2 regions of the Rothia sp. HMSC071F11 genome follow, and region 2 is predicted to be linked to the other one. Evidence: predicted binding sites of a transcription regulator. Region 2 holds the regulator's gene; the other holds the start of a gene.
The links. Region 2 encodes HspR, which represses chaperone genes until heat shock. Its sites were predicted from a motif close to AAGTTGAGTCNNNNNGACTCAACTT; they were not measured.
Positions count from the first base shown of each region.

Region 1 (21,933 bases), on a different contig from region 2:
GGTGGACTTTCCTTCATTGAGATGAAACAGATTGGTATTGGCCTTGCTTTTGCGGTGCTTTTGGATGCAACTGTGGTTCGCCTGGTATTTCTGCCCGCGCTGTTGATGGTGTGCCGCAGGTTCCTTTGGTGTCCATCGAAAAATATTGGGCAGGGCATCAAAACATCCCACGAAACGCTGCCCCGTTCTTGAGAGCGAAGAGATATAAAGGTGCCGCCTCCCGCGTAGGGGAGACGGCACCTTTCGTTCTAAAATCCTGTGTGCGGATTACTTGATTTCGCCTGCGCTATTCTCTAGGAATGCGCGAACGAACCACTGGAACTTCTCAAGCTCAGCGGTCTGACCGATCAGCAGATCCTCGGTAATGGGATCAACTTTACCGGCGAACTCGATAGCCTTGCGATGGTCTTCGATCACGCGGGTGTAGACGTCGTTGAGGGCATGCAGGTGCTCGGTCACGCGAGCGCGGCCTACGGGGTAATCCTCGTGGTTGCGTGCTGCGACCAGCGCACCGGCGAGACCATTGGGGGTTGCACCCAGGGTTGCCATACGTTCTGCGATGTCGTCCACGAAGTTGCGAACGGTATCGACCTGCGGGTCAATCATTTCGTGCACGGCGATGAAGTCGGGGCCGGTTACGTTCCAGTGTGCGTGCTTCAGGGAAAGATGCAGTTCGTTAAGGTCGTGCAGACGAGCCTGCAGAACCTCGGAAATTTCTTTGCCTTCGTCAAGAGTAAGACCGGGTGCGGTGTATTGTGCGAATGTCATGTGAGACTCCTTCTTAGTGCGTAGATGCTGCTTCAAGGGGGTAGACGGCGGGGGATTCTCACCCGCTATTTCCCCGCAAAAGCGTTATCCTTAGTAAATCATTTTTACGCCCCGGAGTCAAGTTTATTTTTAGTAATTCATAATAAGGGTGGCTTTGGATGCGGTTCTGACAACGCTAAAAAATAGCCCAGATAAGGCTTAGCATACCCCGCCACAACCCTGTGCAATCAGTGAACCATCGTCGTGAATACGGTGAGGAACGCGAAAATCGGGCGGCTATTCGCCTAAGGCGCGCACCGCATCCAACGTTAACTCGGTATGTAACATGCGGGCATTCCCCAGCTCGGCGGGAACCTCAAGCTCACCCGGCACTACAATTACTTTCATGCCCGCCGCCGTTGCGCTGCGCACCCCGGAGGGCGAATCCTCAACCGCCACACACCGGCTAGGCTCAACCCCCAAACGCTGCGCCGCCAAAAGGTATGGTTGCGGATCAGGCTTTGGATGCGTCGTCTCATCGTTGCCAATAATGACCGAGAACGTTCCTTCCGGGGCGGCATCGGCTGTACGCTGAGCGATCGACGTGGTCGCATTCGTAACAATTGCCGCTGGAATCTGGGCATCACGCACTTGGGTCAGGAAACGCTCAATACCGGGCAGAAACTCCACCTGCTGATGCGCCAATGCCTCACGAACCTTGGCAACTAGGCGCTCATTAATCTGCTCATCCGGCAGATCAACCCCGCGTTCGCGCAGGCGGTCAAGCGTAAATTTCATAGAAAGCCCCAGACAATCCAGGGTATCCTGCTCGGTCCAGGTGCCGCCGAACTCGGCCGCAAGAGCAACCTTCGCGGCAGCCCACACCGGCTCGGTATCCACAAGCGTGCCGTCATGGTCGAAAAGAATCGCGGCGGGAAAAGAAGAATTATTCGTCATAGTTTAAGCCTACCGGGCATTTCTAGGTAGCCCGTAGGACAACGTCATCAATCGTCACCAAAAAATCTGTCCCCGCGTTCAGTGGGTTTCCCGCAATACTGAGCAGAGCATCAGCAACATCTTCACGAGCAATCATTGGAATACCCGGAACTCGCGCAACACTCGCCACATCAAACACCTTGACCCCACCCTTGCCAGGCTTATCTGTCAGCAGACCCGGATGCACCCGCGAAATATACGGCTGATACTTAGCAACCATCGCGTCGGCCTTTGCGCGATCCGTAAAAATGCTGCGCATCATGATCTTGCACCCTACACGCATGAAAAAAGATGCGCTCCGCAGCGTATCGCCCACTCCGTAGGCGCTCATAATAACGCAGTGCTTCACACCCGCACCCACTACCGAATCCATAATGAGCGGCAGGCGCTTCTGCATGAACGTGGTGGATAGAAACTCTCGTACCGTAGCTTTCTGCCCCAGGATGCTAACCATTACATCCTGTCCGGAAGAAATTGTGGCGATCCGCTCAGAATCGTTCAGGGCACCGGGGACAATCATGAGGTTCTGGTGTTCCCCCAAAAGCTCCACCGTCTTATCGGGGTTACGCACATAGGCGGTAACCATGTGCCCCTCCTCTAGCGCTTTGCGGGTGAAAATGCTTCCGGTGCGACCGCTTGCTCCTAAAACCAGTATTTTCATGTAGGCTCCTATTATTTACCGCTAGGAGGCATGAGTACCCGCAAGCCCCCAATGTGCTCAGTATAACAATAAAGTTTTTGGTTAAAGTTTAGGTTTATGTGGGATTTACCGCGGAAAGCCCGCTGACATGGTGAGTGCTGTACCAGTCCGGGGCACAAACCGTTTAAGATGGCACAGTGAACGAAAAATCAGAGCACTCCGGATCGCACCCGCGTGTAAACTCATTAGCTGCACGCACACCTGCCCTTATACAGGTTGCAACCCTCTACGCTGCATACCCCATGGCATTCGTCTCTGCTGCTTGGATTACCGTCGGCCGTGCCCTCTTTGGTGCCGCTGGTGATCTCGTGCCCATTTTTGCTATCTCATTTGGCCCAGCACTCGCCGTAATTCTGTGTCTGGGCGCGCGGTGGATGCTTCGTGATGCTCATCGTCGCGTTACCAGCGGCGAGTACGCGCGGGTTGGTGCATCCTGGGGATTCGTATTGTCCGTGTGGACCTGCTGGGCGCTCGCTTTTCTCTTTGGGATGTTCATTCCCGACTACCGTGCCGGGGTACCGGTGTCGGGAATTGGTGCGCTCGCGGGTGCCGATTACGTGGGCTACGGTGCAGGATTCGGGAATACCTTCGGAATTTTGACCTTTGCCATGGCTATTACCGCCGCCGTGATCGCTTTCAATGCCAATAGGCGCTCGGCGCGCATACAGCAGGGTGTTACCGACGAGGTTTTGGAGGAGCAGGCGCGACAACAAAGCCCGTATGACTTCTTGGACTGAGACCTAGTCTGATCCTCTCATCCCGCGCCCTAAAAAGGCTCTTTATACGAATAAAGCGTATTTTTTGCCGCTTTATTTACATAAAGAGCCTTTTTATCACTGAATTTTGGTTCCAAAAACCGGTGGTAGCCCCTTGCATCCAAATATTGAGTGTAGTAGACTCAAGTTAGCTATAAAAAGAAGGCGCAGGATGCGCCCCGCACAAGACGCGAAAGGATAAGATTTATGGACGCAAAATTCACAACCAAGAGCCAAGAAGCGCTCTCCGCCGCTAATATGAACGCGCAGACAGCGGGTAACCCCAGCATCGAACCTGCGCACATCCTCAAAGCACTGATGGATCAGCGAGAAGGCGTTGCCGTAGCGGTTCTCAAGGCCGCAGGGCTCGATATCGACGCCATCTCGGAAGCCGCATCCGCAGAGATTAAGAAGCTGCCGAAGGCATCTGGAGCATCCGTGCAGAACGCAAACTTCAGCCGCAGCGCCCTCGCCGCTATTCAGAGTGCGCAGACCCACGCCCAGAAATTCGGTGACACCTATATCTCTACCGAAATGCTGCTGCTGGGCATCGCAAGCGGCGATAGCGATACCGCTCGCGCACTTGAAAACCTGGGCGCAACTGCCAAAGTCATTGAAGAGACCATTCCCCAAGTACGAGGAGACCGCACCGTGGATACCCCGGACCCCGAAGGCACCTTCCAGGCCCTTGAAAAGTATGGAACCGACCTGACAGCGCTCGCCCGCGAAGGTAAACTCGACCCCGTGATCGGCCGAGACTCCGAAATTCGCCGCGTGGTGCAGGTGCTTTCCCGGCGTACCAAGAACAACCCCGTGCTTATTGGTGAACCCGGCGTCGGCAAAACCGCCGTGGTCGAAGGGCTGGCGCAGCGCATGGTCTCCGGCGACGTCCCCGAATCCCTGCGCGGTAAAACCCTGATCAGCCTTGACCTTGGATCCATGGTTGCGGGTGCTAAATACCGCGGAGAATTCGAGGAGCGCCTCAAGGCCGTGCTCGAAGAAATCAAGAAATCCGAAGGTCAGATCGTCACCTTTATCGACGAGATGCACACCGTGGTTGGTGCGGGCGCATCCGAAGGTTCCATGGATGCGGGCAATATGCTCAAGCCCATGCTGGCACGCGGTGAGCTGCGCATGATTGGCGCTACCACGCTCGACGAGTTCCGCGAGAACATTGAGAAAGACCCCGCCCTGGAGCGCCGTTTCCAGCAGGTGTACGTGGGTGAGCCTAGTGTTGATGACACTATCGGTATTCTGCGTGGGCTCAAGGAACGCTACGAGGCGCACCATAAGGTGCAAATCTCGGATGCCGCCCTGGTCGCCGCCGCAGCACTTTCAAATAGGTACATTCCCTCACGTCAGTTGCCCGATAAGGCGATCGACCTGGTGGATGAGGCCGCATCGCGCCTGCGCATGGAGATCGACTCGGCTCCCGAGGAAATTGACCAGCTGCGCCGCGCCGTAGACCGTCTGACTATGGAAGAACTGGCCCTCAAGAACGAGACCGACCCAGCGTCGAAGGAACGCTTGGCGGCGTTGCGTAAAGACATGGCTGATAAGAAAGAACAGCTGGATGCGCTCAACGTTCGCTGGGAAGCCGAAAAGGCCGGTCTGAACCGCGTGGGCGATCTCAAGAGCGAAATCGACGAGCTGCGTTCGCGTGCCGAGGTGGCACAGCGCGAGGGCAACCTTGCGGATGCATCCCGCCTGCTCTACGGCGAAATTCCCGCCAAGGAGAAGGAACTGGAGGAAGCTCAGCGCGCCGAAACTGAGGCTCATGGCGAGGCTATGGTCTCTGAAGAGGTCACGGCTGACGACATTGCCGAGGTTATCTCTTCCTGGACGGGCATTCCCGCCGGGCGCATGCTTCAGGGTGAATCCGAGAAGCTGCTGGAGATGGAGAAGCGCATCGGTGAACGCCTGATCGGTCAGGAAGCTGCCGTGGTTGCTGTGGCGGATGCGGTTCGCCGCGCCCGCGCCGGAATTTCCGACCCGAACCGCCCGATTGGTTCCTTCCTGTTCCTGGGGCCGACCGGTGTGGGTAAGACCGAGCTTGCGAAGGCTCTGGCGGAGTTCCAGTTTGATGACGAGCACGCCCTGGTGCGCATCGACATGAGTGAGTACGGCGAGAAGCACAGCGTTTCCCGCTTGGTGGGTGCGCCTCCCGGATACGTGGGTCACGAAGAGGGTGGTCAGCTGACCGAGGCTGTGCGCCGTCGCCCCTACTCCGTGGTGCTGCTGGACGAGGTTGAGAAGGCCCACCCCGAGGTCTTCGATATTCTGCTGCAGGTGCTTGATGACGGTCGTCTGACCGATGGTCAGGGCCGCACCGTGGACTTCCGCAACGTGATTCTGATTCTGACCTCGAACCTGGGCTCGCAGTACTTGGTCGATCAGGAGATGCCGTTTGAGGAGCGCACAGAGAAGGCGATGCAGGTGGTTCACCAGGCGTTCCGCCCCGAGTTCCTGAACCGTCTGGATGACATCATCATGTTCGAGCCGCTCTCTTCCGAGCATCTGGGACAGATTGTGAATCTGCAGATTCAGGGCATGGGCAAGCGTCTGACCGACCGCCGCCTGACCCTGGATGTTACCCCCGCCGCCCTGGAGTGGCTGGGCTTGGCAGGGTACGATCCGGCCTTCGGTGCCCGCCCGCTGCGCCGCCTGGTACAGCGCGAGATCGGCGATCGTCTGGCGAAGGGTATCCTCTCGGGCGCTATCCACGATGGCGACACCGTAGAGGTGGATGTGAACCCGGATGTTGCAATGGACGGTCTGTCAGTGACCTCCAAGCGTGACGACTAACTCTTCACAGCGCGAAATAGAATGCTAAGCTGCAGCGGGAGCGTAAATTACGCTCCCGCTGCAACTTTCCACTCCCGGAGGAGCTCGTGCTTGCAGAGCTAAGGACCGAGACGCCTGTTTGCATAAGCTTCTAGATATTTCAAAATGCTATAGTTCCCTCATGGATACTTGTGAGAATAACGCTGACGTTTACAACAAGAACTGTCCGTGCCGACATATTCTCGATAGGATCGCGGATAAATGGACGGCACTTATTATCGGGCGTCTGCAGCAGGGACCTCAACGTTTTTCAGAGTTGAGGCGTAGCATCACCGGCATAACGCAGAAAGTTCTGACCCAGAACCTCCGAACACTAGAACGTGACGGTTTGGTAAGCAGGACTATCTTTCCTACCGTACCTGTCACTGTGGAATATAAACTTACCTCTTTGGGCGAAACCTTGATTGAGCCTTTACGGGTTCTTCGCCAATGGTCTGAGGCTCATAAACAAGAAGTACTTGACGCACAAGACGTGTACGATACAACGACATAGCGGCAGAATATACATGAGGAGGGGTTATCGTCTGCACGATAGCCCCTCCTCACATTGACGGGAGTTTAAGAATAAGAGATGACGAGTTTTCCGATCATATGGGAGCTTTCAACTTTCTGATGCCCCTCACGGAAAGACTCAACACTAAGTCCTGTTAAAGTCTCGGTGAGAGTGCCCGTAACCTGTCCCGAGTCAATCATGTCAGCTACCTGCCTCAGCAGATCAGACTGATACGCCATATCCTCTGTTGCAAACATGGAACGAGTGAACATAAATTCTGGCGTCACAGAGATCGACTTAGGTTTAAAAGCGCCAATGTTAAAAGTCTGAGGATCGTCAATAAAAACTAATTGACTCTGCGGATTCATGGCAGAGGCAATATCCTCTTCACGATGTTCAGTGTAAGCAGAGAAAACGTAGTCGGCACCGCCAAGATCCTGAACTTGCTGCCCCAAATCTTTACTGTGATCCACAATATCATCCGCTCCCAGCTTCTTGCACCATTCAGCGGATTCTCGGCGTGAGGCTGATGCAATTACGCGAAGAGAAGTTCGTGCTTTTGCAAACTGGATCACCATAGAACCGACTCCGCCTGCCCCTCCAATCACCAAAAGGTTACCCGAAGTATCTTTGGTGAGACCCATATGATCAAAGAGCGTTTCCCACGCAGTGATTGCGGTAAGTGGAATGGCAGCCGCTTCCGTGAACCCCAGCGATGCAGGTTTCTTAGCGACAATACGGTAATCTACCGTCTGATATTCTGCGTTTGAACCTGGGCGTGTGAGATCACCAGCGTAATAAACCTCATCGCCAGGGACAAAACCAGACACATTTTCTCCTACAGACTCGACGATACCTGCCGCATCCCAACCAAGAATTTTAGGATCTTGCTGAACTCCTGCACCTGCGCGTACCTTGACATCCACGGGGTTGATAGAGACAGCTTTCACTCGAACCAGGAGATCCTGGGGCCCGGGAACAGGGATGGGCATTTCAGTCTCAATGAGTGCTTCTGGGTCAGAAATTGGTAGGGAACGTAGCATAGCAATTGTTTTCATAGTGTTTGACATAAAACTCATGCTACTGCTTGCCCCACAGGCACTTTCAAGGAGGGTTAGTTACTCCGAGGAAACCCAGTCATACCTATAGATGAAACATAACTTATAAGGTTTCGTTCCGAGCCGTGTTTTTATCTTTGCCCGAGGCGGGAGCATAGTTTATGCTCCCAGAACTCAGTCTTTAACGCGTGGAATCAGCTCTTACTTCTTGCGGTTCTGATAGAAATCCTTCTCGAATTTGCGTGCCCAGTCCGCAATAAGTCGGTAGGTGTCGGAGCACAACTCTAGGGTTGCCTTCGCTTCTATCTGGTCGTCAATGGATGCGGCGGCCTGTTCCAGCCGATCTGCCCATTCGCTGTAGGTATCGGCAATAGACTGCAATAGTTCGTGCCCCATCTTCTCATCCACCATGCGGATATTCGCGATGACGGAGACGAAGTTGAAGTCTACGCGCGCTGGGCTGGAGGCAATATCGTAGAGAAGCTCATGAAGACGCTCCTTGCCTTCGAGAGTAATGAAGTAGACCGTGCGCTCAGGCATAGCGCTGTCTTTGACGGTGGTGCTCTCCACATATCCCTGCTTGTAGAGCTGCACCAGGTTACGGTATACGGAGGGTGAGCTGATGCGCGCCCAACCGCGCACTCCGCGCTGGTCCATCATTTTGTTCATTTCGTAGGCGCTCATCGGGTGCTCGTGCAGAGCCCCTAGGATCATAGCGTCGATAGTTGGGGTTGCCATGATGCTTCCTTTCACTATTGCTGTTGCTAATAATACTATCAGTAATACTAGTCTTGTATATAGGAGTTTGTGATCAAGGGAACCCGAACAGGGAAGTAGGTTGCCCGTCCCTAACTGGGGGAGAGAAACATCCCCGACATACACTAGACACATGGAAAAATGGACCGATACGCAGAACTTCGCAGACGCGGGCGAGAAAAGCACACTCATCGCCTCCGCGCATCGCGCCGCCATTCGCTCCATTGAACGAGTCGTCACCGAAACAGTCACCCCACACGACCCTCTATACGCCGCCGAGGGCATCGAAAAAATGCTCCGCACCGGCGGCGTTTTGGCGCTTACTGGCGCAGGGGTTAGCACCGAATCCGGCATTCCCGACTATCGTGGACCCTCCGGGTCACTCTTAGACCACCGGCCCATGACCTACCAAGAATTCCGTTACGACGATGCCGCCCGACAACGCTACTGGGCTCGATCTTACGTAGGGTGGAGGCGCATGCGCCGCGCATCCCCGAATCGAGCCCACTATGCGCTCGCCGAACTTGAGCATGCGGGTGCGGTGAACGGCCTGATTACCCAAAATGTTGATGGTCTGCACGTGAGTGCCGGAAGCAAGAACGTGCTGGCACTGCACGGCGATTTATCCTCAATTCTGTGCCTGGACTGCGGAATGCGTGAGTCGCGTGAGAGCCTGGATATCCGCCTGGATGCGGCAAATCCGGGGTATCTGGAACGCCTCGAAAGTACTGAACTGCAGGTCAATCCTGACGGCGACGTTGAGCTCGATAACGACTATATTCGCAGCTTCCAGATGGTGGGGTGTACGGTTTGCGGATCGACGAAACTCAAACCGGATGTTGTCTATTTTGGTGAATCCGTGCCCGCCGACCGGAAGGCTCGCCAGCAGCAGATGCTCGCGGATTCTTCGGGTGTGCTGGTGGCGGGTTCCTCAGTCGCGGTTATGAGCAGCTACAAGATTGTGCTTGATGCCCTGCGCGCGAATAAACCCGTGGCGGTTATGAATGGTGGCCCCGGGCGTGCGGATGCGCGCGTCACCTATTTGTGGCGCACGGGCGTGGGGGAGGCACTGGAAGAAATGCTGGATCGCCTCGATATCTAATCTGCTAATCCGCAGGCTGCTCAAAAGAAAAAAGGCGTTGGAAATACCGATTTTCACTATTAAGGGTCTTTTTTTGAAAGAACTTAAGGTGCCTGCAATAACATTAAAGTTAAAACCTCAAGATGATATTTAAAGTTTATGGGAATAGTACATCTATCAAAAATACCTGTGTTAATAATTTCTCTTTAAAAAATCCGCTCAAACCGCGTTATAGAGGCGAAGGCAGGGTTTTGAGAGAGTAATATATAAAGCATGAGAACTAAAAAAATTGCTACTTTCGGTGCCGTTGCAGCTCTGAGCTGTGGATTGGTAGGCGGTTTTACTACCATTCCGGCAGCATTTGCCACTAATTCCCTTCCCGGTAATTCTGTATCTACTTCTGTTCCGGGAAATTCGGAACACTCCCACAGCGATGAAGCTAAGATTTCTTTCCCCAATGAATGGAAAGAAGGTCAGGAGTTGACCTTCCAAGGTTCCGGCTATACAACCGAAGATGGTTCTGCTGGTTCCACTCTGGTACTTAAGGACCATGAAGGTTCCATCGTGGGTACCTATGATGCAGACGCGCAGGGCAATGTCTCCGGCAACATCAAGTGGAATGCTGCCTATGCAGAACGTGACTATGTTGAAATTACCGTTCTGACCGGCAAAAAGGCTGGCGATGTGCGGCGCAGCGAGACTGTAAAGGTCAAGGTCGTAGCTTCTGAGAAGAGTGGTTCCCTTCCCGGCGAAGGTGGCCAGGGCGGTATGGGTGCCGTAGGTGGCGGCAGCACTCCCACATCTACGCCGACTGTGACTCCATCATCGACTCCTGAAGCAACCACTCCTGCTTCAACTCCGAGTGCATCCACCACTGCTGAGGCTACAAGCACCGCATCTGCTACCGCAACCGAGACCGCTCAGGTGACCAACGGTTCTGAAACCCACCAGTTTGCAACCTGCGAAGAGGCTAACAAAGCAGGTTTCAAGGACATTAAGCGCGGCGACGCTGCATACTCTGAGAAGCTCGACAGCGATCATGACGGCGTAGCTTGCGAAAGCAACGGCGGCAATGGCGAGCAGGGTAGCGCATCCAACGGTAACGGCGGTGCAGGTTACGTTTCGGATAACAACAATAACGGCTCTAATAACGCTTCCTCGAACAGCAATGGCAAGCTGGCTAACACCGGTGCAAACGGTGCTCTGACCGTAGCAGGTCTGGGTATGGTTGCTCTGGGCGTGGGCGGTGCAACCGTAGCTGCTCTGCGTAAGCGCAAGCGTGCCTAAAGATTAGATGATCAAGTCCTCGGGACGGCTCTAGAAGCTGCCGGAGGCTACAAGAATCCCCCGTTCCTCATGATTAGAGGAGCGGGGGATTTTGCTGTTAAAACCTCAAAATCTAGGAAGATAGTTTCCACGAAAAAGCTGCCGATACCGCCCTCTGCAGCAAGACCCCTCACGGCAGTAATAACGCTCGAAAAGCGTACCAATCAGGATTTGCATAGGAGACATTATCTAAGTCAGAATGTGCCTGTTGCGCATCCTTAAGACCTCTAGATAGGCGCTAACGCTCCGTATATGCAAATTCTGAATTTTTATGAGCATACCACCACATTTTTGTAGTACTGAGTCTCGTTCTTCATCCTTTATTCCCTGCAATCGCGGGGAACTTTTAGATATGCACGAAATACATAACTACAAGTTAAGACAGACACAGGAAGAACACAGGAACGGGCGCGAACCTAGAAATACAAGAACACAACGGCACACAAAACGGAACGGAGAGTCCAATGGATATCTTGATGATGGGACTGGCAGACCTAGTAGCAATTGGCACACTCTGCACCCTGTACATGATTCGTCATAAGACCCGTGAACTCATGATTTCATACGCGGTTATCAACGCCGGTGTCTTCACCGTAACGGTCGCCCTGGCACATGCCGGAAGCACTGCGGGCGCTATGGGTCTAGGACTCTTCGGCGTTCTTTCCATTATCCGCCTGCGGTCTACCTCCCTAAGCCAGCGCGAGGTCGGGTACTACTTCGTATCTCTCGCCCTCGGTTTGATCTCCGGCGTGCGGCTTGACCCGCCATATATCGCCTTCATCCTCATGGTGGTACTGGTCGGAATTATCGCACTACTGGATTCACCGATCTTTGAAGCGAAAAACCAGCCACGCACCCAAACCGTCACGGTGGATCGCGCTATCAGCGACGAAGGAACCTTGAAAGCCTATCTGGAATCACGTCTCGGGTACGAGGTCGTCTCCGCTAAGATCCTGGAGCTTGACCTGCTCAACGACACTACACAGGTGACTATCACCTATAAAGAGCTTCCCCAACTCCAAGAACACCTTAACGCGAACTACGAATACTACGCTTCCTAGGCTTTATCTCGCGGATATCCCCTAAACCTACACCTAAAAACTCACATGTTGAAAGGACCTACCATGAGTCCCCAAGCACCTCAGCCGTACACCCCGTTTCAGGGTGGCGCCGCACAGACTTTGGAATCTACGCACACCCCTGCGGTAGATAATACTCCGTCTTCTCACCGAAGCGGGCACCGAGAGGAAAGTACCATGTCTATCGTGCCAACCTATTGGCAGAGCATCAGCCTCGATGAACTCAACGAAAAGGCCGCTATGCAGACCCGTGTGGACCGCAAATACATTGTGGACGCAGATTATGCGGCATCTATCCTAGCTGAACTTCCCGCCGACGAGGCGGCCGTCCTAGAAATCGACGGTCAGCGTGAATTCGCCTATGACTCTGTATACTTCGACACTCCTGACCTGGTGAGCTATAAGGCTTCCGCCATCGGCAGCCGTAACCGGTTCAAGGTACGTACTCGCAGCTATCTGGATTCTGACCTGAGCTTCTTGGAAGTCAAGACTGAAGGGGCTCGTGAATTCACGGTCAAGGAACGTATTCCGTACTCTATCGAAAACCGTGACATGCTCACTGCAGAAGGCAAGGAATATGTAGCTACCGCGCTTGAGCAGCTGACGGATGCGTCTGTCGATGACCTGGAGCCGGTTATCCGCACCGGGTACCGTCGTACGACTGTATATTTGCCCCAGTCCGAGCAGAATCCGGTGGATTCTCGCCTCACGATTGATACTTCGCTCACCTGGACTCCGCTTTCAGAAAACGCGCTCATGTACACCGCAGACGGCGGTGAAGGACCAACCAAGTATCAGGTCGGTACCGAATATACTGCACCCGGTACGGTGATTATCGAAACGAAATCCGGCAGCGCACCTTCAGTCGCTGATAAGTATCTGTGGCGTGCGGGTATCCGACCCGTCAAAATCTCTAAGTTCGCTACGGGTATGGCTGCACTGAATCCTCAGCTACCGGCGAACAAGTGGAAGCGCACGATTCAACGTTGGATGCAGCTTGAACCTGCCGCTTAGATCTAGACCTGAGCGGGTAACGTCTGAGAACGCGGCACAAGAATAGGGTGGGGTTTTCCAGAGGCTCACCGTGTTAGGGCATTCTGGAAACCCCACCCTCTCGCGTAGGATGGTTGAGGCAATCTTTACCGAGATACTTAATCCCTACAGATAAGGAACCCCGTTCGAGATGTTCAAAAACCGGTTTACATCTGTTCTTACATGCGCCTTTGCAGCATCGCTGGCACTTGCCGGATGCGCGATTAGCGGGAACCCTGATAACTCCAAAGCCACTGTGACCGCACAGGAACAGGGGAAGGAACTTAAATCTGGCGTATACACCTCGAACACCAAAAATGGTGAAAAGATTAATGCGCAAACTCACTTTACGCAAGAAGACGTGACCTGGAACCAGGATGCTGTTCTTCCGCTCAATCTGGCAGATCCCACCGCAACCGATGGGGTCAGCGAACAAAACGGCACGATTACGATTACGAAGGGGGGAACCTACCGTATGTCTGGCGACTATACGGGGCAAGTGAAGGTTCAAGCCCCTAAGACAGATAAAGTTCAACTCATTCTTGACGGCGTTAATATCACGAATGAGACCGGATCTGCTATCAACATTACCTCTGCCGACGAAGCCGTCATCTACACGTCTCGGGGCAGCACCAATAACCTCAGCGACGGCCCAGAATACGCAGTTCAGGGCAAAAAAGAGGCAGATTCTACGATCTATTCAACCGCTAACCTAACCCTTGCGGGCGATGGAACGCTGAATATCGCTGGCAAATTTGACGAGACGGTGCACACCACCAAAGGACTGGTTGTTGCCGGCGGTGCCCTTAACATTAATTCCTCGAAGACTGGACTTAAAGGCAAGGACTACGTGGATATTCAGGGTGGGACCCTGCGTATTGAAGCCGCAAAGGACGCGATTAAAGCCACCAACACCGAAAAACAAGGTCTTGGATGGGCGCGCGTGGCTGGCGGTGACACTGTTCTCCGCGCTGGCGACGACGGCATCAAGGCGCTGCGCACCCTTGAGATTCTGGATGGGAAGCTCACCATCGAAGGGTCTGAAGAAGGGCTTGAAGGGCAATACGTCAATATTCATGGCGGCAATACGCTCATCAACAGCAATAACGACGGCGTGAATGCCTCGCTCAAGGACCAGCTGCCTAACGATCAAGAGTATGAAGATCAGAAGGAAGACAGCGACCAGCCGGATGCCAGCCCCGTACCCTTGGGTGGTGCCCGCGATACCACAGAGGTTATTGATACCGTGATCAACATGACCGGTGGAAATGTAACCCTCAACGTGGGTGCTGACGGCATGGACTCTAACGGACACGAGTTCTATACAGGAGGTGAGTTGCTAATCAACGGCCCTCAGGACGATGCCAATGATCCTATTGATCCAAATGGTGACATTACTGTAAGTAACGACGCCAGGATCTCATTTGGCGGCGGTGGTGTAGAGCTTTTCAAGCGCCCGATCGACGACTCCACGAATGGGTATCTGCGAATTGCAGATAACGATACTTTCCCACAAGGGCAGTCTGTTCAGGCAGTAGATTCTGCCGGACAAGTCGTTGCAAACTACCGGGTGATTACTCCGGGTGTTAAACAAGTATTTTTCTCGAATCCCTCTATCGTGAAGGGTCAAGAATACACTCTTTACCTAGCACCCACGCTGGTGGATCCGAAGACCACCACCCTTGCACCTGGTGCCGTTGAACGTGGAACTTTCACGGCATCAACCCCCGATCTGTAAAACATAACGAGAGGAGAGAATCCTATTCCAACCTTTAGCCTGCGCAGGATAAAACCATCACACAAAACTCCGGCGCGGGTGGCGGTGCACGCCACAAATATGCATCAGAAAATCCAACTTCTATCACACAACACATACATCAGGAGCCTGCAGGAACCCGCGAATTTGATGCGGCAGGTACCCGTTACCCCGTAGAATTCGGATGTAAACCCTGAAAATACTCACAAACTGCTCAAACAGTGTAGATAGAAAGTGATTCTTTCCCCATGAATAAAAAAATACTGACTTCGGCAACTTCGGTAACTTTGCTCGCAGCGCTTGCACTCACCGGATGCTCAACTACGAGCAACGCCCTCGCCTCTGGCACGACGGCTGCGGACAGCTCAGTCGGTACGACTGCGACAACATCCTCGGCAACCGCCACCGACACTGCCGCCAGCAGCTCGTCATTCTCGACCAACGTGAAAAGCGGCGAAAAACTCGACGTCGATACTCACTATTCGGAACAGGATCTCAGCTGGGACACTTCCTCTGAAACCGCGATTGACCTGTCAAACCCCACCGCAACGGACGGCGTTACCGTTGAAGACGGCACCTTGACCATCACGAAGGCTGGCACGTACAAACTCTCCGGCGAATACCAGGGGCAGATCAAGGTCGAAACCGCTGACAGCGACGCGGTTCGGCTCGTTCTCGATAACGCAAACATCACGAACTCCAGCGGTGCCGCGCTGAACGTGGTAAACGCTGACGAGGTTATTCTTTACAGCGCATCCGGCACCACCAATACGATAAGCGACGGTGCAGACTACACCGCAACGGGGGAAGATGATCCGGATGCCGTGGTCTATTCCAAAGCCGACCTGACGATCGCGGGTGAAGGCACCCTGAAGGTGAACGGCAACCACGAAGACGGCATTCACACGAGTGACGGCCTTGTGATTGCCAGCGGCACTCTTGAGGTCAATGCGGCGAACACCGGCATCAAGGGCAAGGATTATGTGGATATCCTAGGCGGCACTATTAACGTGACCGCGCAGCAGGACGGTATCAAATCCACTAACGACACCGACGAGGGGCAGGGCTGGACCCGCCTGAGCAACGGTACCGTGACTGTGAATGCGGGCGATGACGGTTTCAAAGCCTCTCGGGTCGTCGAAATTTCCGGGGGCTCCCTGACGGTTGAACAGTCCGATGAAGGCATTGAAGCACAGTACATCAACGTCTCTGGCGGCGATGTAAACGTCACGAGTGCGGATGACGGCATGAATGCCTCGCTGAAGACAAGCAATTCTGAGAGCACGGATTCATCCGAGAACACCTCTGATACTGCCAATCAGCAGCAGGGCAGCCTGCCGGGTGGGCAGCAGAACGGAACCTCCAATCAACAACAGCAGGGGATGGGACAGCCTCAGCCTCCTGCGATGTCTGGAACCTCGCAGGACGGCACGTCGCAGAATGGAACCACAGGTACCGGTCAGCAGCAGAACAACACCCAGAACCAAGGCAACCAGAACATGGGACAGCCTCCGGCAATGCCCGGTGGTAACGCCCAGGACGGCACGTCTCAGAACGGAACTACAGGTACCGGCCAGCAGGGGATGGGCCAGCCCCCGCAGGGTGGTATGCCCGGTGGTGGCGGCGGAACCTTTGAGGTTGTCGATGCCGCAATCAACGTGAGCGGCGGTCATGTTACCGTCAATGCTGAGGGCGATGGCATTGATTCGAACGGTGTCACAACTCTTTCTGGAGGAACGCTGATAGTGAACGGTCCCAGCCAAGGCGGTAACGCTGCGCTGGATACCAACGGCGACTTGCTCCTCAACGGTGCCACGGTTCTCAGCGGCAGCACGGCAGATATGTTCGAGGCTCCCTCCACCAACTCGACGAGCGGCTACCTGAAACTGACCAATAGTTCCGGATTTGAGCAAGGATCCACGGTTCAAGTAGCGGATTCATCTGGTAAGGTGGTGGCTAACTATAAAGTCACCAAGTCGAATGTGCAGTTGGTTCTCGTCTCTAGCTCATCGATCGTCAAGGGTCAGAGTTACACGGTGTACACTACAACATCGGCTGTGGACTCCAACGCAGCGTCGTTGGCATCCGGTGCGACCGAGCTAGGTAGCTTTACAGCCAGCTAGTGCGGGTTGTTCCCAGGGACTTGGGGATAAAATCTTTGAGTCTCGGGCTTGTAGAGATGGGTTGCTACGCGCGGCTCTTATAGAAGGCTCCTACAAAGGTTTGGGCTCCACATCAGCGTATAATGCGCGAGGTGGAGCCCAAACCTTATGCATAATTCGCCGGGTTTTGGGCGAAGAAACTGAAGATTCGATAGATTTTCTGAGCATGAATCTGTCAATCAACAAGACATTGAGGGGTAAAACAAGGTACCCTAGAACATAGGAAAGACTAGAGAGCGATCCGTGGGTTATGCGCGCCTTGGGTGTGGTGGCTGCGGACATGAGGAAAGAGGGGGTCACGCCATGGGGCGCGGCCGTCAGAAGGCTAAGGCAACACGGCAGGCTCGGGAGATGAAGTATTTCAGCCCCGAGACCGACTACAGTGCACTTGAGCGCGAGCTCAACGCTAAGAACACTAAATCCTCCGAATCATCTTCTCGTCGCTATGATGATGAGGATGATTACTCGGCATACGCGGAGAAATATGCCAAATATGATGATGAGGTGTAGCGGTAGAGCCCTAGCGTTACGCTCATACGTGAACCGGCTTAAGCACCCTGCAAGGTGGCTTGGGCCGGTTTTTTATATACTCTGCGGGCGTGCTTGAGCGGCCTACGGGTTTTCATGTTGGCTTGTTTGCGCATCTGCTGATGCTGGCGGGCATCCTGCGGTATGGATACGATAGTGTCACCTACGAAAATGTACAATACCCGAATAAGGTCCGTGCCCACCTGGATATTCCCGCCAATGAAATCGCACTCGCGGGAATTGTCCTCAGTTACCGCAGTGATGACAAGGCGAATTCGCATCGCAGCCCCCGCTCCAACGGTCGAGGGGATTTTAACGATCACATAAGGAGAGAATGATGGGAACTAAAGATGATATTGTGCGCATAGCAACCGACTATATCCAAAGGAACGGTGTCAACGCTTTTAGCTACGCAGATATAGCGCGCAAAATGAACATCAAAAAACCCAGCATTCACTACTATTTCCCTGTGAAATCCGATCTCGTGCGTGCAGCCTTCGAAAAGTACAGCGCAGACTTTTTTGAGACGCTGCACCAGGGTGTGGATGCGGCACGCAGCCTCCGCGAAGAACTCGAAGCCTATATGAGGCCCTACCGTGCGAACCTGGAACAGGGCTATAAACTCTGCCTTTGCTCAATGTTGGCGCTGGAATCCCTGGGGCAGAGCGCATCCGCTTATGATGCTGAAGAGGAAAAGAAGACGGTGAAACGGGGAACGCATATCAACGCAACGTTCGTGCCCCTGCGCGCCCAAGCTGAAAACCGTGAGCCTGCCGAGATCAACACCGCAGACTTTCAGGCTAAGAATATTCGCTGGCTCGCCGAGCGTTTTGAGCATGCCGGGTACGATCCCGAGCACTCGCAGGCAGAGGCGGAGTCCTTATTTTGCACGGTGCAGGGCGCGCAGCTGATAGCACGCTCCGCACAGAGCCTTGATCTTTTCGACTCCGTCACAAAGCGGCACCTCGATAACCTCACCGGTGCGTAAGCGCGTATCACGCAGAGGCGGCAGGCTTATTGCGAGTTATTGTGCATTTTGCGGTTATTTAAGTCGCCCGATGCACGATAACCCGCGAAATAGAAATCGGACTAAGACAGTCTTGCGTCTAATGCATCAAGCTGTGTGAAGTATATGCGAATGGTGAGGCGATCCCCGGAAATGAATACTCATACATAGCTAAAACATAGCTTCTTCATGTTTTAAAACGAGAAATGCCACGCATTCTAGAATCATGAAGAACGGAAATACTACCGCAACACTGCCAGTCGAACAGGTCGAAGAGACTTCTGAAATATCCCAGAAACCTAAGAAAAAGAAAGTAACTAGGCGCGTTCTCTTAGGAGGTGGCCTCGGCACCCTTGCCGTCGCAGGTGTTGGTGCTGGTTGGGCATATAATCGTTATCTTGCCGAGCATACGCAGATTGATGACACCGTATCCTATGAAAAATCACAACAAGCAAAGAATAATAATTCATCATCTGACGGTGCCTCAAGTCCCAGCGAACTCACCAACGTTAAGGTCACCTCTGACGGCTTGAGCGCCAGTGAAGGCTCTATCACCATTACCAAATCCACCGAAGGAAGCGGCAACAACGCGGTCGTTTCCTTTACCGCAGAGATCAAACTCAACGCCATGACCCTGCTGCGCGGAGCCTTCGCCAACAACAAATTCGGGCAAAACATTATCGATACGCCCTCCAATATCGCCGCGCAGCACAACGGCATCTGGGCGATTAACGGCGACTACTACGGGTTCCGTGACACCGGCATCGTCATTCGCAACGGTGTGGCATACCGCGATTCCGGCGCCCGTGAAGGGCTCGCGTTCTACCAAGACGGCTCCGTCAAACTCTACGACGAAACCGGCACGAACGCGCAGCAGCTCCTCAACGAAGGCGTCTGGAATACGCTTTCCTTCGGGCCGGCACTCGTGCGGGACTCAGAGGTTGTCAGCGGCATTGATCAGGTTGAGGTCGATACCAACTTCGGCAACCACTCCATTCAAGGCAACCAGCCGCGTACCGGTGTGGGCGTGCTCGGGCAGAACCACCTCGTATTTATCGTGGTCGATGGGCGTTCCGACGGGTATTCGCGCGGAGTTACCATGCCCGAATTTGCCTATATGTTCAAGGAACTCGGGTGCGTGAGCGCCTATAACCTAGACGGCGGCGGATCCTCGGTGATGGTCTTCAACAACCAGCTAGTCAATAAACCGATGGGCGGCACCAAAGAACGCGGAACCAGCGATATTCTGTACATCGCCGGGAGCGCATCATGATAGTCCTGATACCCGCCTATAAACCGGATGAATCTCTCGTGCAGTTAGCGGAGCAGATTACAGAATTGGATGCGCACGCCGAAATCCTGGTGGTCGATGACGGCTCAGGAAGCACCTACGTGCCGATCTTTACCGAGCTGGCGATTCGGGGCATCACGATTATTACCCAACCTGCAAACCGCGGAAAAGGCGCGGCCCTGCGTACCGGGCTGGCGTGGGCACGGACGCATCGGCCCGATCACATTGTGGTAACGGCGGATGCTGACGGGCAGCATTTACCCCGCGATATTCTGCGCGTGGGCGCTAAAACCGAGCGAATGGCGAGCATCGGTACGCGTGCCCTCGTGCTGGGGGTACGCACCCTGCCGGATACTCGCGCCGAGTTCACTGAGCCCACCGTTCCTCTGCGTTCCCGGTTGGGTAATGCGCTTACCGTCGGGTTCTTCACGCTGGCGACGGGCACTCGCATTGCCGACACCCAGACGGGGCTTCGCGGGTTTACCACACAGATGATTGATTGGGCTCTCAGCCTGCGCGGCGATAAATACGAATACGAGTTTTCAATGCTGCTTCGTGCTAGCCGGGCCGGGGTGGAGCTTATTGAGCTGCCCATCGTGAAAGTATATGAGCTGGGGAACCCGAGCAGTCATTTCCGCCCGATCCGCGATTCCGCACGAATCTACGCGCCGCTGTTGGGATTCTTAGTATCTTCCTGCACCGGGTTTATCGTGGATGCGCTCGCCCTCTTTGCCCTCGTAGGCGTGGGTTTTGCTCTGCTCCCGGCGATTGTGCTGGCGCGCATTATCTCGGCGCTGACGAATTTCAGTATTAACCGTATTCTCATGAACGACGGTGCCGATCGCCCCTCGCGGGCGGTGTCCCTGGGGCGCTATGCGATTTTAGCGGTGGGGATTTTGCTTGCAAATGCTGCGCTGATGGAGGTTCTCACCGCTTTCGGGGTCGTGCTCATCGTGGCGAAGATCCTGACCGAGCTGACCTTGATTCCCCTCAGTTTCGCGGTACAGCGTCGGTGGGTTTTCCTGCCAGCACCGCCTCCGCAGACTACGGAGCAAAACGAGCGCTCACGCGAGCTTGCCACGCATTCTTTGTAGAACATCCTGCGGCGTAGGTCTCTTCCTATAAAAGGCTCATTATTCAAATAATGAGCCTTTTATAGGGAGGGGGAACATAGATTACTTAGTCAGAAGCCGGGGCCATTTCCGAAAGTTTAGGCAGTGTGCGAAGACTTCTTTGTGAGAGCATCAGGATCAAAGCCAAAACCATAAACGATCCGTAAAAGAGAACCGTTCTGGAAATCCCCCACTGCACATACATGATGCCAGCAAGCAATGCCGCCACAGGAGCTAGAAGCATATTCGGGATGCCCTGCGCCGAATGTACACGTCCTATCATGTCTACCGGAGTCGAAGCATTGATATACGCGACGATACTGGAATTGAAGGCAGGAAGCGGCACTCCCGAAATAAGCATCAGCGCACAGGTTATCCAAAAATAGTCGTGGGTGAACGCCGCTGTCATGTAGCATATGACCATCATCCCGACCGCCAGCACACCCAATGTTCCTAAGGCGAAACGCTCCGTCATCCACCCGACTGTTAGGGACCCTAAGAGCACTCCGGCACCAAAAACACAGGCAAAAATACCGATACTGTAGGCCGCAATACCCTGTTCCGCGTAATAATAGATGAAGACGAGTGGCAGTCCTGTTGCGGCAAAGTTCGCGCAGCAGGCTACAGATGCGATCGCTACAAGAACACGGTTCTTCACAACATACATGAGCCCTTGGGCGAGGTCGGCAAAAAATCCGGTAGATTGTGTATCGATGACAGTATCGGACACCGTAGTTTCACTGCCTGCCTGCCGGTGCTTACGCTCGGCATGCACAACAGTAGATGAACTAGGTGCCGCCAGAAAAGCTGTGAAATTGACAAACGCGTGCACGCAAGCGGTCAGAATCAAAGAAGTGGAGGCGAGTAGACCCGCTAACGGGCTGCCAATTAGGTTCGCGGCAGATTCTCGTGTTTCTCCTAATCCAGAGGCGTAGCCGAGCTGTTTGGTAGGCACCACCCGTGCGATAATAGCCTGCTCGCTGGGGTAATCGAACGATGATGCCAGTGCCATCACGCACAGGATGCCTATCAGAATTGGAACAGAACCGACGTTTGCGAGAACACACAGGGTTAGGACTATCCAGGTGATGCACTGCCCCATGCATGAAAGCGTAAGAGTGTATGTGGGCTTATATCTGTCGACAATAACTCCAGTCAGGAAGCTCGCCAGTATGCGTGTTACACCTGTAGCAAAGAGGGCAAGACTCGCG
Region 1 covers NZ_KV795760.1:86,228-108,160, reverse strand. The annotation lists gene HMPREF2554_RS08055 (MMPL family transporter) at 1-192, shown strand, start outside; gene HMPREF2554_RS08050 (Dps family protein) at 268-768, opposite strand; gene HMPREF2554_RS08045 (HAD family hydrolase) at 1,045-1,704, opposite strand; gene HMPREF2554_RS08040 (NAD(P)-dependent oxidoreductase) at 1,727-2,404, opposite strand; gene HMPREF2554_RS08035 (hypothetical protein) at 2,581-3,180, shown strand; gene clpB (ATP-dependent chaperone ClpB) at 3,406-6,003, shown strand; gene HMPREF2554_RS08025 (winged helix-turn-helix transcriptional regulator) at 6,164-6,535, shown strand; gene HMPREF2554_RS08020 (zinc-binding alcohol dehydrogenase family protein) at 6,601-7,614, opposite strand; gene HMPREF2554_RS08015 (PadR family transcriptional regulator) at 7,795-8,331, opposite strand; gene HMPREF2554_RS08010 (Sir2 family NAD-dependent protein deacetylase) at 8,483-9,451, shown strand; gene HMPREF2554_RS08005 (excalibur calcium-binding domain-containing protein) at 9,704-10,717, shown strand; gene HMPREF2554_RS08000 (DUF4956 domain-containing protein) at 11,221-11,817, shown strand; gene HMPREF2554_RS07995 (polyphosphate polymerase domain-containing protein) at 12,013-12,849, shown strand; gene HMPREF2554_RS07990 (carbohydrate-binding domain-containing protein) at 13,019-14,605, shown strand; gene HMPREF2554_RS07985 (carbohydrate-binding domain-containing protein) at 14,872-16,746, shown strand; gene HMPREF2554_RS07980 (DUF3073 domain-containing protein) at 17,089-17,295, shown strand; gene HMPREF2554_RS11580 (hypothetical protein) at 17,334-17,594, opposite strand; gene HMPREF2554_RS07970 (TetR/AcrR family transcriptional regulator) at 17,651-18,301, shown strand; gene HMPREF2554_RS07965 (phosphodiester glycosidase family protein) at 18,546-19,592, shown strand; gene HMPREF2554_RS07960 (bifunctional glycosyltransferase family 2/GtrA family protein) at 19,589-20,704, shown strand; gene HMPREF2554_RS07955 (MFS transporter) at 20,790-21,933, opposite strand, start outside.
Region 1: the regulator HspR is predicted to act here: its motif matches at 3,324-3,348, upstream of clpB (ATP-dependent chaperone ClpB).

Region 2 (8,220 bases):
AAAGTTGCTCAATTGCTGTAGTGTACCGACTACGCCGTTCAGCGTGTACCTGTCGTATATGATCCTGTTCATTTTTGGCCTTTTCAAGACTATTCTTGCGGTGATTTTCACCTAAGGTAATAACACCTAAGACTCCACCAGTGGTGTAGATAAGCATCTGACGCAGCGCTGCACCGTCACCGTCCTTACCGAAATCGGCAGTAATAGCCAGTGGGAAGAGGAAAGCCCAAGCCCCACCAAGAACAGCGAGTACACTAATCCATACGTAGAACATTCTTAGCCATTTGGGTTTCTTGCGGTATCTCGCAATATGGAGAATCAAAAGTGCCAAGACTAGGATGCTGGTAACAAGACAGAGAATATTCTTTGCATTCTCAGGGCTCATTGAATTCAAACCTTCCTTCAACCTAGAGCAAATACTTACCTTCCATCATAGGGCTAGGGTGACCGCATCTGTCGGAATTACCGTTGCTAACCTCATATATTTCGCAGCGTAGAGATGAAATGCCTGTATCCAGGTAAGTTATCGCCCCAAATAACCCCTAATTTCCGCCTAGTTCTGCCCCAAAACCATCAGCACATCACCCCTTGTCACCTACTCCTAACCCTCATCCACTTCAAAAAGTTGAGTCTTTTTCACTCAAGTCTGTTGACATCCACCCAAACATATGTAAAACTTGAGTACATGAGGCTCAAGGGGTCACTCACCGGGCAGCATCCCAGCACATCTTCACCGTGCATGCGCTCGGTCTAAAACCCCTTACGCCCCGAAGATTTAACCAAGGAACCCGCCTCGCCAAGAAGCGGGGCATAACACTAAGGAGTACAAAACATGGCACGTGCAGTTGGTATTGACCTCGGCACCACTAACTCGGTCGTATCCACTCTTGAAGGTGGCGAACCGGAAGTTATCCCTAACGCTGAAGGTGCCCGCACCACCCCCTCCGTGGTCGCATTCTCCAAGGATGGCGACGTTCTGGTGGGCAGCGTAGCAAAGCGCCAGGCGGTCACTAACGTTGACCGCACCATCTCGTCCGTCAAGCGCCACATGGGCACCGACTGGACAACGGAAATTGACGGCAAGAAATACACCCCGCAGGAAATTTCCGCACGTATTCTGCAGAAGCTCAAGAACGATGCTGAAGCATACTTGAACGACAAGGTGACCGATGCGGTTATCACCGTTCCCGCATACTTCAACGACGCTGAGCGCCAGGCCACCAAGGAAGCCGGCGAAATCGCGGGTCTGAACGTTCTGCGTATTGTGAACGAGCCGACCGCAGCTGCACTGGCTTACGGTCTGGACAAGGGTAAAGAAGACGAACTGATTCTGGTCTTCGACCTTGGCGGCGGTACCTTCGACGTCTCCCTGCTTGAAGTTGGCAAGGATGAAGATGGCTTCTCCACCATTCAGGTGCGCGCAACCAGCGGCGACAACCGTCTGGGTGGTGACGACTGGGATCAGCGCATTGTGAATTGGCTGCTTGAGCAGGTCAAGTCCAAGACCGGCGCAGACCTCTCCAAAGACAAGATTGCTCTGCAGCGTCTGCAGGAGGCAGCTGAGCAGGCTAAGAAGGAGCTCTCCAGCGCATCCAGCACCAACATTTCGCTGCAGTACCTCTCGGTAACCCCTGAGGGCCCGATTCACCTGGACGAGAAGCTCTCTCGCGCAAAGTTCGAGGATCTCACCAGCGATCTGCTCGAACGCACCAAGAAGCCCTTCCAAGACGTTATTAAGGAAGCAGGCATCAAGGTTTCGGATATTTCCGAGGTTGTGCTCGTGGGTGGTTCCACCCGTATGCCCGCCGTGGCTAACCTGGTGAAGGAACTTACCGGCCGCGAACCCAACAAGGGTGTTAACCCCGATGAGGTTGTGGCAATGGGTGCAGCCCTGCAGGCAGGCGTGCTCAAGGGCGACCGTAAGGATGTTCTGCTGATCGACGTGACCCCGCTGTCCCTCGGTATCGAAACTAAGGGTGGCGTGATGACCAAGCTGATCGAGCGCAACACCGCTATTCCGACCAAGCGTTCTGAGACCTTCACGACCGCTGAAGACAACCAGCCTTCCGTGTCGATTCAGGTGTTCCAGGGTGAGCGCGAATTCACCCGCGACAACAAGAACCTGGGTACCTTCGAGCTGACCGGTATCGCCCCCGCACCGCGCGGCGTACCCCAGATTGAGGTCACCTTCGATATTGACGCCAACGGCATTGTGCACGTCTCCGCAAAGGACAAGGGCACCGGTGCTGAGCAGTCCATGACCATTACCGGCGGTACCTCCCTCTCGAAGGAAGACATTGACCGCATGGTCAAGGATGCTGAGGCTCACGCAGAGCAGGATAAGGCACGCCGCGAGGCAGCCGACACCCGCAACGCGGCAGAGTCCGTGGCATACTCCGTCGATAAGCTCTTGAAGGAGAACGGCGAGAAGCTGCCCGAAGACGTCAAGACTGAGGTTCAGGGCGATGTCGATGAGCTCAAGAAGGCCCTTGAAGGCGATGATGACGATGCCGTGAAGTCTGCTCTTGAGAAGCTGCAGGCATCCCAGACCAAGCTGGGCGAGGCTCTGTATGCTTCCGCGCAGGCAGAGGCTAACGCAGACTCCGCTTCTTCCTCCAAGGAAGATGACGAAGATGTGGTAGATGCCGAGGTTATCGACGAGGACGAAGACGAGAAGAAGTAATCATGGCTGAACACGAGAACACTGCGGGCGACCCGCTGGAGGAGGCATTCAACGCCCCCGCCGCCGAGGGGCACCCCCAGGCTGAGGAAACCCCTGTCGCAACCGATCAGGCTGCGGCGGGGGAAACCCCCGAGCCGAGCGAGGAAGCGCCCTCAGAGGATGCGAAACTCGCGGCAGAACGCCTGGACAGTCTGCTTCGCTTGCAGGCGGAGTTCACGAACTTCAAGAACCGTGCCGCCCGCGAGAAGGAACAGCTGCGGTCCTTCGTGACGAGCGATATTGTGAAGCTGCTTCTGCCGGTACTCGACGATATTGACGCCGCACGCAAGCACGGCGACCTGCAGGAAGGTCCCTTCGCTGCAATCGCCGCCAAACTTGAGGATTCTCTCAAGAAGGAAGGCGTGGAACGTTTCGGCGAGGTGGGCGAGCCCTTCGACCCGAATATTCACGAGGCGGTGCTCCAGCAGCCAACTGGCGAGGTAGAACCGGACCACATTGCGATGGTTCTGCGATACGGGTACCGCGTGAATGATCGCGTGGTGCGCACCGCCCAGGTTGCGGTGGCTGTCGCCGAGTAAACGCTCCGTAGAGCACACAACGGGCGGGTTCTTGAGGAATTGAGAACCCGCCCGTTTGCCGTATATTTCCGCGGTTTTCTGCGGGATTTCTCTTCCAAAATTGAGTCTAGTAGACTAAACTTTATATAGGATAAAAAACTAAGGTTGTGCCCACGGTAGGGCGTTACAAGAATCCCGTACGACGGGGAAGGAGAACTTAAATGGCAAGCGAAAACTGGCTGTCAGAAGACTTTTACAAAACGCTCGGCGTGAAAGAAGACGCCTCTGAATCTGATATTAAAAAGGCCTACCGCAAGCTCTCACGCAAATATCACCCGGACCTAAACCCCGGGAACGAGGCAGCGGAGAAGAAATTCAAGGAAGTCTCCGAAGCCTACGATGTGCTCTCGGATAAGAAACAGCGCGAAGAATACGACCAGATTCGTAAATACGGTGCCGCAGGGTTCGCCAATGGCGGTTTCGGAGGCGGCGCATCCGGGTTTGGCGGTGCCGGTGGTTTCGGTGGATTTAACGGCCAAAACGTGCACTTTACGACCAGTGGTGGTGCCGAAGGTATCAACATTGAGGACCTGCTCGGCGGACTCTTCGGTGGCGGCGCTGGCGGCGCGGGCGGTTCACGCCGTACCGCCGGGTTCACGAGTGCCGACTTTGGGGATGCCACCGGGTTCGGAGGCGCTCAAGGCTTCGGCGGTGGGCGCCAGCATACTCCGCAGGACAACAACCTTTCCACTAGCACGCGCATTACCCTGCCGCAGTCGTACACGGGCACCAAGGCGACCGTGTTCCTGCCGGACGGTACGAGTACTGAGGCGCGCATCCCGGCGGGTGTGAAGGACGGGCAGAAAGTGCGTGTGCGTGGTAAGGGACGCCCCGGCACCGGCGGCGATCTGATCGTGACCGTGCGTGTCTCGGATGACCCGCACTACAGCCGCGAAGGAAACAACCTGGTGCTGCGTGCCCCCGTGACCCTAGAGGAAGCCGTCAACGGCGGTGTGCTGGAAGTACCCGTACCCGGCGGTAAAACCGTCAAACTGCGGCTGACTCCCGGCAGCGTGGGTCGTAAACTGCGTGCGAAAGGACGCGGGTTCAAAACTAAGTCAGGCACCGGCGACCTGCTGGTGATCCCTGAGGTGCACCTGCCGCAGAACCTGAGCGATGAGGCGAAGGAAGCCTTCGAGAAATTCATTGCCCTGGCACCGCAGGAGAACCCCCGTGAGGACCTTTTGAAGAAAGTTAGGTAGCTTATGAGCACTCAAACTAAGCCATCGTCTGCCTACAGCGCCGACAGGCCGGTTTTTGTGATTTCGGTGGCGGCGGAGCTGGCGGGCATGCACCCACAGACGCTCCGCCAATACGACCGCCTGGGGCTGGTGCAGCCTTCGCGTGCGCCGGGAAAAGCCAGGCGCTATTCGCAGCGCGATGTGGATTTACTTCAGCGTATTCAGCAGCTCTCGCAGGAAGGCGTTTCGCTTGAGGGAATCCGCCGGATTATTGAACTTGAAGAGATGGTGGAGGAACACCAGGAGCACATCGCCCGCCTACAGGCCCAGCTTGAGGAGGCGCACGCCAAGTTAGGGCTGGCGGAACGAGTGTTCGCAGCCAGCACCCGCGGGGATGTGGTGAATATCCAGCGGGGTCAGCGCCCGGCGCCACGTAAACGCTCCTCAGCGGTGGTGCTATACCGGCAGAAATAGTTTTACCGTGGGTGGTTCTCAACCAACGACAACGTAACGTGACATGCTAGCTTAGCCATGTGCCTACTTCACCCTTTACGAGTGTTAGACGGGCGGCGCGCCTGACCTGACCACGGCGTAAGCCTTTTCGGGGCAACGATATCCTTTGCCTATATGCGAGTTGTCGGAGGTAACGCAGTGAAGCGAATACGCCTCCGACTGTTTGAGCAAGGGCAAAGTGGTATCGTTGCCCTTTCCCTAGCAGATAATTTATTTACGCCTGTACGTCAGGTCGTGGGCGCGGCGACCCGCCTCACGAGCCTTCCTCTCAAAGCTAGTCAGGATGCGCCCTTCCCAGCGCGGCGCCCACCCGCCGACGGGGTCGTCTTCGGTAGCGCCTTCACCGGCATGCAGATTCTCGAAATCGGGGTGCGCCTCCATAACATCGCGCATCACGTAGGCGTATTCTTCCCAGTCGGTGGCTAGGCGCCAGATTCCGCCGGGTTTGAGCACGCGCGCAACCTTGTCAGCAAAAGCGGGGGAGACCAGGCGGCGTTTGTGGTGGCGTGACTTGTGCCAAGGGTCGGGGAAGAAAACCCAGAGCTCATCAACCGAATTTTCTTCCAGCATGTTATCGAGCAGTTCGGGGGCGTTAGCCTGAGCGACGCGCACATTCTCAACCCCGGCCTGCCCCATCTTGAGCAGCAGATCCGCAATGCCGGGGGTATAGACCTCAACGGCAAGGAAGTTTGCTTCGGGCATTTCGGAGGCGCGGTGCACGATTGCTTCGCCCAGCCCGGAACCGATCTCGACCACCTGGTAGGCTTCACGCCCGTAGATTGTGACCGGGTCGAAGGTGGCTTCGGGGGCTACAGAGGTATCTGCCCGCAGCCGGGGTATGTCGAGCACATGGGTTTGGGAGTAGGTGTCCCACGCTTTTTGGCGGCGCGAGGTCAGGCGGTCGCCACGGCGCACGAAGGAGTAGGGCTGGCGGAAGAACTCGGGCGGTACCGTTTTCTTCTCGGGCGTCTGGGGCGCATCGGCGTTAGCTGATGCGGCGGTCTGTGCATTCTGCTCTTGAGATGACATACCTATCAGGATAACGTAGCGGCGCGCGGAGGGAGGCACTGTTAAAAATTTCGGGAGCAGTTTTTCATTTTAATGAAGAAACTGCCCCCGCTTTTGCTGTACGACCGCGAAGTCGCCGTGCAGGCTACTTCTTCTTGCCGGAGAACAGCAACGCCAGACCCGCGCCGAGAATCACGATGTTGTTGGCGAGCTGCTGCCCATCCTGGGTGGGGCGGAATGCGCTATCGTGCATGTCGGGGTTGCGGAAGTACATGGTCATGAGGTTGGCGCCAAAGGCCGTCAGACCCGCGCCCGCCAGACGGCTGGGGATGAAAGGAGTCAGCAGGGTGGCGCCGAGCGCGGTTTCCGAGTAGGAAATAAGTTTGCCGAAGGTTTTGGGATCGAGCTTGGCGACGGCGGGCACACCTGATGCCGCCATCTGCTGCAGATATGCGTAGGTACCTTCGTCGGCGCCGAGTTTCTTGATGCCTGCATCGAGTATAAGCGCGCCGGTAGTGAGACGCAGTGCAACATTTGATAGTTTACCCATGAGTGAGTGTCCTCCTGATGTTTTGTGATGAGATGAGTGATGCGGTGTTTCCGCACCGGGCATTGCAATTGTAGCGGCAAACCTCAGGAAAGTTTATTTAATCGTAAAGTTTTAACATAATTTTTGCGGTAAGCATTATTTTCAGCGTTTTAGCGGGGGAGAGCGCTGGCTGAGAGAAGCATCGTCGGCGTGTCGCCACCCCCAGATAGCATAGGCATAGCCAAGGTTCATGCGAGGTATGCATCTTTTGCGGGTAGAATTCTGTGTAGTCATGGCGTAACGATGCGATTTTCCGTGAGCTGCGCTTACGCGAAAAAGTCCGAACGTATCGCTATGCCCCGAGGGTTAGGGATTCCTGCTGAGGTTGTAGCCCGCAGGGCAGAGCACACACAGAAAAGAGGAATAGTGACACAGCGGCCTTCCAAGCATACAGTTACCGAGAATGAGAGTTCCACGGGTGAAGAGAGCCTGCAGCGTGGATTAAGTTACAGGCATATCCAGCTCATCGCTATCGGCGGTGCAATTGGTACGGGGTTATTTCTAGGATCGGCGAAGACTATTTCGCTGACGGGCCCTTCCATCGTATTTGTCTATGCGATTATTGGCATCATTATCTATTTTGTGCTGCGTGCGATGGGCGAGATTCTGCTGTCGAACCCTAAGTACAAGTCATTTACCGATTTCGTATCTGATATTTTGGGTACTCGCGCGGGCTTTTTCGTCGGCTGGTCGTACTGGTTCTTCTGGGTGACCACGGGTATTGCGGATGTGCTGGCGATTACGGATTACACGCATTACTGGTTCCCCGAGCTGCCCTCATTTATTCCTGCACTTATTGTGATCGGGGCGCTGTTGGCACTGAACCTGCCGTCGGTGAAAAACTTCGGTGAGATCGAGTTCTGGTTCGCCATGGTTAAGATCGTGTCGATTCTGGCGCTTATTGCCGTGGGTGCCGTGATGGTCGTGTTCGGGTTTACGAGCCCGGATGGAACGGTCGCCTCCATCACGCACCTGTGGGATCGTCCGGGGCCATCGGGCAACGGCGTGTTTATTCACGGTCTGACGGGTTTCTTAGGTTCGTTCCAGATTGCGCTGTTCGCGTTCGTGGGCGCTGAACTGGTGGGCACCGCCGTGGCAGAGACGAAGAGCCCCGAACGTACCCTGCCGCGCGCGATTAACGCTGTGCCGTTCCGCATGGTGCTGTTCTATGTGCTGCCGCTGTCGGCGATTCTTGCGGTGACCCCCTGGGATAAACTCGACCTTAATATGAGCCCTTTCGTGGGGATGTTCTCACTGGCAGGCGTGTCAATTGCCGCCTCGCTCATTAACTTTGTGGTGCTGACCTCGGCAACGTCTTCGGCGAACTCAGGTATTTTTTCGACTTCACGTATGGTGTATGGACTGGCAGAGGAGGGGAATGCGCCTTCCTTCCTGAAGAAGCTCTCAAAAAATGGCGTGCCCACGAACGCCCTGTACCTGACGACGGTTCTTCTGCTCTTTAGCCTGGTGATGCTGGCGTTTGGGCGTGAGCTTCTGGAAGCGTTTACTGTCGTGACTTCGGTGGCCTCAATTATGGGTATTTTCACGTGGTCGATGATTCTGGTGTCGTACCTGGTATACCGCAAGAAGTTCCCTAAACGGCATGAAGCCTCGCAGTATAAGATGCCG
Region 2 covers NZ_KV795730.1:340,525-348,744, reverse strand. The annotation lists partial or broken gene HMPREF2554_RS02505 (pentapeptide repeat-containing protein) at 1-385, opposite strand, end outside; gene dnaK (molecular chaperone DnaK) at 833-2,683, shown strand; gene HMPREF2554_RS02495 (nucleotide exchange factor GrpE) at 2,686-3,261, shown strand; gene HMPREF2554_RS02490 (DnaJ C-terminal domain-containing protein) at 3,462-4,502, shown strand; gene HMPREF2554_RS02485 (heat shock protein transcriptional repressor HspR) at 4,506-4,955, shown strand; gene trmB (tRNA (guanosine(46)-N7)-methyltransferase TrmB) at 5,205-6,023, opposite strand; gene HMPREF2554_RS02475 (hypothetical protein) at 6,148-6,552, opposite strand; gene HMPREF2554_RS02470 (amino acid permease) at 6,886-8,220, shown strand, end outside.